3 regions of the Kribbella sp. NPDC056345 genome follow, and region 3 is predicted to be linked to each of the others. Evidence: riboswitches for the same ligand, from Rfam matches in the RefSeq annotation. Region 3 holds a riboswitch; each other region holds the start of a gene.

Region 1 (2,261 bases), on a different contig from region 3:
CACGCTCTCCAGGACCATCGCGCGCACCCGGTGCGGGTAGGTCTCGGCGTACTGCGCACCGAGCGGGGTGCCGTACGAGCTGCCGTGGAAGGTGATCTGCCGCTCGCCCAGTGCGCGGCGGATCGCGTCGACGTCGCGCACGGTCTGCCAGGTGTCGACGTGGTCGTAGAGCGGGCCGGTGTGCTTGCGGCAGTCGTCGGCGAGCCGGCGGTTGTAGTCGATCAGCGCGTCGAACCCGGCCTGGTCGCGGATGAGCGGTGACGGCATCTCGGCGTACAGGCTTGCGGTGCACATGATCGGGTTGCTGCGGGCGATGCCGCGCGGGTCGAAGCTGACGATGTCGAAGCGGTCCTGGAGTTCCGGGCTGAACCGCGTCATCCCGGTCTTGATCCGGTCGACACCCGAGTCGCCGGGGCCGCCGGGACCGAACACCAGGACGCCGACGCGCTGGCCTTTCGCCGTACGGCGAGCGATCTCGAGGGTGAAGATCGGGCCGCTCGGGTTCCGCCAGTCGACGGGGAGCTTCAGAGTGGCGCACTGCGAGCCTTTGACCACTGCCGGATCGTCCTTGCCCTGCGGCTTGCAGTCGGTCCACTGCGGGGCGGCCGAGGCCGGGGCGGCCGAGGCCGGGAGTACGGCGAGACTTGCCGTGGTGACTGTCAGGACCACACCCCACGCGGTGGTCCTGAGCAGCATTCTGGGGTTCTTCATCTTCCCGATCCTTCGGTAATCGCTTGCCTCTCACATCAGGGAGCCGCCCCCAGACCACCCCGGACCGGCTTTGGGGGACTTGTTAGGGTCGGGCGCGATGACACACTCACGGTGGTTCCGGGCAGTGGCGATCGCCGAGGCGATCTCGTGGACCGGTCTGTTGATCGGCATGCTGTTCAAGTACGTGCTGTCCGACAACGAGATCGGCGTGAAGATCTTCGGCCCGATCCACGGCGGCATCTTCGTCGTGTACGTCGTGACCGTGCTGGTCGTCCGGGGCCCGCTGCGCTGGTCGTGGCCGGTCACCCTGGCGGCACTGGCCGCGAGTGTTCCGCCGCTGTTCACCTGGTTCTTCGAGATCTGGGCCGTCCGCACCGGCCGGATTGACGGCAACCAGCAGGCCGCCGTACCGTCGCGTCCGGAAGCTAACTCAACAGCCGCATGAACCCGTGCGGGAGAGACCCGGCCGTTCGAGCCGGGCGCCGTAGGAGCAACTCTCCCCAAGAATCTCTCAGGCACCTTCACCGTACGGGCGAGGCACCTCTGAAGGACAACAGTCCAACAGAGTGGGGAGGACACCACTCGGTCAACGACGACCGGAAGGGACCTCCGCATCATGGCGATCAGTGTCTTCGACTTGTTCAGTATCGGGATCGGCCCGTCGAGCTCACACACCGTGGGACCGATGCGCGCGGCCCGCACGTTCGTGCTCGGCCTCCAGGACGCCGGTCTGCTGACCGCGACGGCCCGGGTCGAATCGCAGTTGTTCGGCTCGCTCGGTGCGACCGGGCACGGCCACGGCAGTAACAAGGCGGTGCTGCTCGGCCTCGAGGGTGAAGACCCCGAGACCGTTGCCACGCACTCCGTCGACGCTCGCGTCGAGACGATCCGCGAGCGCGGCCGGCTGCGGCTGGCCGGGGTCCACGAGATCGCGTACGACGACAACGCCGACCTGATCATGCATCGCCGGAAGGCCCTGCCGTACCACCCGAACGGGATGTCCTTCCTGGCCCGCGGGGCGGATGGCGAGGTGCTGCGGGAGCGCACGTACTACTCGGTCGGCGGCGGATTCGTGGTCGACGAGAACGCGGCGGCCGGGGACCGGATCGTGCCGGACAGCACGGTGCTGAAGTATCCGTTCCTGAGTGGTGCCGAGTTGCTGGATCGTTGCCGCGAGTCCGGGTTGTCCATCGGTGAGGTGATGCTCGCCAACGAGCTGGCCTGGCGGACCGAGGAAGAGATCCACAGCGGCCTGCTGAAGATCTGGCAGGTGATGCAGGACTGCGTCAAGGAAGGTTGCGAGACCGAGGGCGTGCTGCCCGGCGGTCTGAAGGTTCCGCGGCGCGCGCACGCGCTGCACGGCAAGCTCACCCGCGACCCGTGGTCGGTCGACCCGCTGAAGGTGATGGACTGGGTCAACCTGTTCGCCCTCGCGGTCAACGAGCAGAACGCCTCCGGCGGCCGCATCGTCACCGCTCCGACGAATGGTGCCGCGGGCATCATTCCCGCCGTACTGCATTACTACCGGCGGTTCATCCCGGGCGCGACCG
Region 2 (2,261 bases), on a different contig from region 3:
CTTGCCCGCGTAGTCGTGCACGCGGGCCGCGATCGCCTGCAACCCGTCCGGTCCGTGGTACACGGCGTACATGGAGGCAACGACGGCGAGCAGGACCTGCGCCGTACAGATGTTGGAGGTCGCCTTCTCGCGACGGATGTGCTGCTCACGCGTCTGCAACGCGAGCCGGTACGCCGGGGCGCCGTCCGCATCGACCGAGACACCGACCAGCCGGCCGGGCAGCGACCGCTCGAGACCGGCGCGGACCGACATGAAGCCGGCGTGCGGGCCGCCGTAGAACAGCGGGACGCCGAAGCGCTGCGAGGAGCCGATGACGATATCGGCCCCGGCCTCCCCCGGTGCCTCGAGCAACGTCAGCGCGAGCAGGTCGGACGCGACCGCGACCAGCGTCTCGCGCTCGTGCGCGGCGGCGATCAACGGCTTCAGGTCACGGACAGCACCGCCGGAACCCGGGTACTGCACCAGGAAGCCGAAGAAGTCACCCTCGGGCAGGCCATCGGTGGTGTCGGCAACAACCACCTCGATGTCCAGCGCCTCGGCGCGGGTCTCGACGACCGCGATCGTCTGCGCGAAGCAGTCCGCGTCTACCAGGAAGCGGTTCGACTTTGCCCCCTTGATTGACGACTGCCGGTTCGAGCGGTGGGCCAGCGTCATCGCCTCGGCGGCCGCGGTGCCCTCGTCGAGCAATGAGGCATTTGCCGTCGGGAGACCGGTCAGGTCCGACACGACGGTCTGGAAGTTCAGCAGCGCCTCGAGCCGGCCCTGGGAGATCTCCGGCTGGTACGGCGTGTAGGCCGTGTACCAGGCCGGGTTCTCGACCAGGCGGCGGACGATCACCGACGGGGTGAAGGTGCCGTAGTAGCCCTGGCCGATCATCGAGGTGGCGACGTTGTTGCGGGCCGCCAGCTGGCGCAGCTCGGTGAGCGCGTCCACCTCGGAGGCCGGCTCCGGGAGCCGCAGCGGTTCGGTGGACCGGATCGAGGCCGGTACGGCGGCATCCGCGAGCGCGTCGACATCGGCGTACCCGAGGAGTTCGACCATCCGCGCGACCTCGTCGGGGCGGGGCCCGATGTGCCGGTCGGCGAAGATTGCTGAAATTTCCGTCATCGCAAGAGGCTCCGTTGCAGTAGCTTCCGGGGGCCTCCCCCTCTGTCACGCGGATGAGCACGCTTCAGAGTCGCCTGACGCACCCGGTCCATGGGCCTGAGAGGTTCCGGGGAGGAATTGCCCCTTCGGCGCCCGGTTTTGCACGGGTCTCTCCCGAGTGCGGTGAACAGCTAGCTAGAGGGTACCTCAGCCGGTCATGCGGGCCCGGCGGCGGGCAGCGAGCTCGTCGCTTGCATGGCCCGCGTCGTCACCTTCGCCGTGGCCGTCGGCACGCTCGGTCGGCAGCTCGGACAGCGAGCCTTCGACCTCACGCCAGACACCGCCGAGGGCGATGCCGAAGACTCCCTGGCCACCGGCCAGCAGGTCGATGACCTCGTCCGGCGAGGTGCACATGTAGACCGACGCGCCGTCACTCATCAGCGTGATCTGGGTCAGGTCGTCGATCCCGCGCTTGCTCAGGTGTGCGATCGCGGTCCGGATCTGCTGCAACGAGATCCCGGCGTCGAGCAGCCGCTTGATCACCTTCAGCAACAGAACGTCACGGAAACCGTACAACCGCTGCGTCCCCGAGCCGGTCGCCGGGCGCACCGACGGTGAGACCAGGCCGGTCCGCGCCCAGTAGTCGAGCTGGCGGTACGTGATCCCGGCGGCCGCGCAGGCGGTCGGTCCACGGAACCCGACATCCTCCGGCATCGGCCGCAGGTCGTCCTCGAACAGCAGACCCTGAACGCCGGCCGTGATCGCCGCCTCGGCGCGTGCTTCGGACGTCGACTGCGCCGTCAGATCCGTGTCGCCGGTGCGTGTCACGCCTGAGCCTCCCTGAATACCTGCTGGAACGAGTCGTCTCCGTGGAGTAACGGTGCCCCACGACTCCTTCACGGTAAGCCGCCGACCTGAGAGGGTCAACGACAACCGCTTCGAGCCGCTAGCGTGTCGCGACTCCCACACGAATCGTTACCTTCCCGGTCTTGCCTGCCGCAGGCGCCCGGAGCGGGCTCAGCTCTTGTCGAAGTCCTCGGGGGTGACCTGGTCGAGGAACTCCCGGAACCGCTCGACCTCCTCTTCCTCCTGTACCTCGTCGGCGCCGGTCTCGCTCTCCGGGACCGGGATCCCGGCCTCGGCCAGGATCTCCTCGGCGCAGTACACCGGGGTGC
Region 3 (2,261 bases):
CAGGCTCTGATCGAGGGTGCTCATCTCACTCGCCTCCGATCAGTGCCTCGTAGGCGGCGGCGTCCAGCAGCTTGGTGGGACCGGTGACCTTGATCCGCAGCAACCAGCCGGCTTGGTACGGATCGGTGTTCAGCAGTCCGGGATCGGCGACGACGGCCTCGTTGAGTTCGACGACCTCGCCGTCGACCGGCGCGAACAGGTCGCTGACCGACTTGGTCGACTCGATCTCACCGCAGGCGTCGCCGGTCGCGACGGTGCTGCCGACAGCCGGGAGATCGACGTATACGACATCGCCCAGGGCCTCACCGGCGAAGGCGGTGATACCAACGGTCGCGAGCTCGCCGTCAATGGCGACCCACTCGTGGTCTTCGGTGTACTGGAGCTCGGTCATCAGGACTCCTGGCGGCGGTAGAAGGGGAGAGGGACGACGACCACGTCGTCGTGGGTGCCGCGGATGTCGACGTGCAGCCGGGTGCCCGGCTCTTGGTAGATCCCCTCGACGTAGGCCATTGCGATCGGGTGGCCGAGTGTGGGCGATGGCGCGCCACTCGTCACGGTGCCGATCTCGCGGCCGGTCGCCGGGTCCAGGACGACGTACCCGCTGCGTGGTGAGCGGCGACCGGAGGAGGTGAGACCGACAAGCACCTGCTGGGCGCCTTCGTCGCGGCGACGCGCGAGTGCCTCGCGGCCGACGAAGTCCTCTTCCTTGCCGAACGCAACGACCCGGCCGAGCCCGGCCTCGAAGGGGGTGAGCTCGCGGCTGAGTTCGTTGCCGTAGAGCGGCATCCCGGCCTCGAGCCGCAGCGTGTCCCGGCAGGCCAGACCACACGGCTTGAGCTCGTACGGCGCTCCGGCGCGCTGCAGCTCGGCCCAGATCTGCGCGGCGTCGGCGGGCCGGCAGTAGATCTCGAACCCGTCCTCGCCGGTGTACCCGGTGCGCGCCAGCAGGACGTTGCTGTTGGCAAGCTTCGTCTCGGTGATCGCGTAGTACTTGAGCCCGGCCAGGTCGGCGTCGGTCAGCTCGGCCACGATCTGGGCGGAGACCGGGCCCTGCACGGCGATCAGCGCCCAGTCGTCGGTGGTGTCGCGCAGCTCGGTCTCGAAACCCGCGATCCGCTGCTTGAGCTCCTCCCGTACGACGGCGGTGTTGCTCGCGTTCGCGACGATCAGGAAGTGGTCGTCGGCGAGCCGGTAGACGACCAGGTCGTCGATGATGCCACCGTCCTCGGCGCACAGCATCGAGTACCGCGCGCGCCCGATTCCGATCTTCGACGGCGTCCCGACCAGACTGTGGTCGAGTGCTCGCGCGGCACACGCGCCGACCACCTCGAGCTGGCCCATGTGGGACAGGTCGAACAGACCGGCCGTGGTCCGGACAGCATTGTGCTCCGCGATATCGGAGGTGTAGCGAACCGGCATGGTCCAACCGGCGAAATCGGTGAACGACGCACCGAGCTGCTGATGCTCCGCAGCAAGCGGAGTCGCGCGTGACGATGTCATGAGTCGGGAGGCTCCCTCGGTCAGGCACCGCGCATGCGGTGCCACTGCTGGGTGACCTCCCCGCTCTGTCATCTGTACCTGAGAGCTTCGCCGCCGGGTGAGGCGGTTTGCACCGTGGGTGCGGACTCCCCACAGCTACGCGGGGGTCCGGCTTTCCAGAGTTCGCCTCATCGGAACGGTCAGTGGGCCTGAGAGATTCTGGGGAGATTTGCTCCTTCGGCGCCGGGTCATGGTGAGCCCGGACTCTCCCGCCCCGATTCGAACGGCGCGATATGCAGTTGAGCCGCCGACTCTAGCAGCCACTCCGGACCCGTCCATATGGTTGGGTCGTCTCCGTGAGTGCCTTCGACATCGCGTCCCGTCACCGCCGCGCCCAGCTGGTGGTCTGCTTCGTGTACGTCGTGGTCCCTGTGTTCCAGCTGGTCGTTCTGCTCCTCCTCCGAGCGTGGACCGGGGTGGCGATCGCGGTCTTCGCGCTGCTGCTCTTCGGGGTCTTCTGGCGGGGTAACCGCTATGACACGCAGTACTGGCCGGCTGTCGGCGGCACCACCTGCGGGATGACCGGCCTGTTCGTGGGCCTCTTCGGCACCGACAGCCTGGGCTACGCAGTGCTCGCTGCCCTGCCCGGTGCGTTCGTCGGCTACTGGCTCGGCCGGCTCGCCGTACGCCTGGTCCTGCACCCCCTGGATGCCCGGCTCGCGGACAGTCCGTACCAGCTCGTCTTCCGGCTGCGCGACAACCGCGGGACCCGGCTCGCGATC

What was found. A riboswitch is a leader RNA that binds a small molecule or an ion and turns the genes downstream of it on or off. The one in region 3 is predicted to bind glycine.
Region 1: another riboswitch for glycine. It lies ahead of ACFCV3_RS32875 (L-serine ammonia-lyase); the one in region 3 lies ahead of gcvT (glycine cleavage system aminomethyltransferase GcvT).
Region 2: another riboswitch for glycine. It lies ahead of gcvP (aminomethyl-transferring glycine dehydrogenase); the one in region 3 lies ahead of gcvT (glycine cleavage system aminomethyltransferase GcvT).

The regions. Positions count from the first base shown of each region.
Region 1 is NZ_JBHJQQ010000011.1:233,362-235,622, forward strand. Features, by position in the region: gene ACFCV3_RS32865 (alpha/beta fold hydrolase) at 1-711, opposite strand, end outside; gene ACFCV3_RS32870 (DUF3817 domain-containing protein) at 809-1,156, shown strand; glycine riboswitch at 1,154-1,248, shown strand; gene ACFCV3_RS32875 (L-serine ammonia-lyase) at 1,328-2,261, shown strand, end outside.
Region 2 is NZ_JBHJQQ010000005.1:242,475-244,735, forward strand. Features, by position in the region: gene gcvP (aminomethyl-transferring glycine dehydrogenase) at 1-1,107, opposite strand, end outside; glycine riboswitch at 1,182-1,273, opposite strand; gene ACFCV3_RS19880 (MerR family transcriptional regulator) at 1,294-1,890, opposite strand; gene ACFCV3_RS19885 (bifunctional nuclease family protein) at 2,104-2,261, opposite strand, start outside.
Region 3 is NZ_JBHJQQ010000003.1:528,627-530,887, reverse strand. Features, by position in the region: gene glyA (serine hydroxymethyltransferase) at 1-24, opposite strand, end outside; gene gcvH (glycine cleavage system protein GcvH) at 26-391, opposite strand; gene gcvT (glycine cleavage system aminomethyltransferase GcvT) at 391-1,500, opposite strand; glycine riboswitch at 1,667-1,761, opposite strand; gene ACFCV3_RS13320 (hypothetical protein) at 1,836-2,261, shown strand, end outside.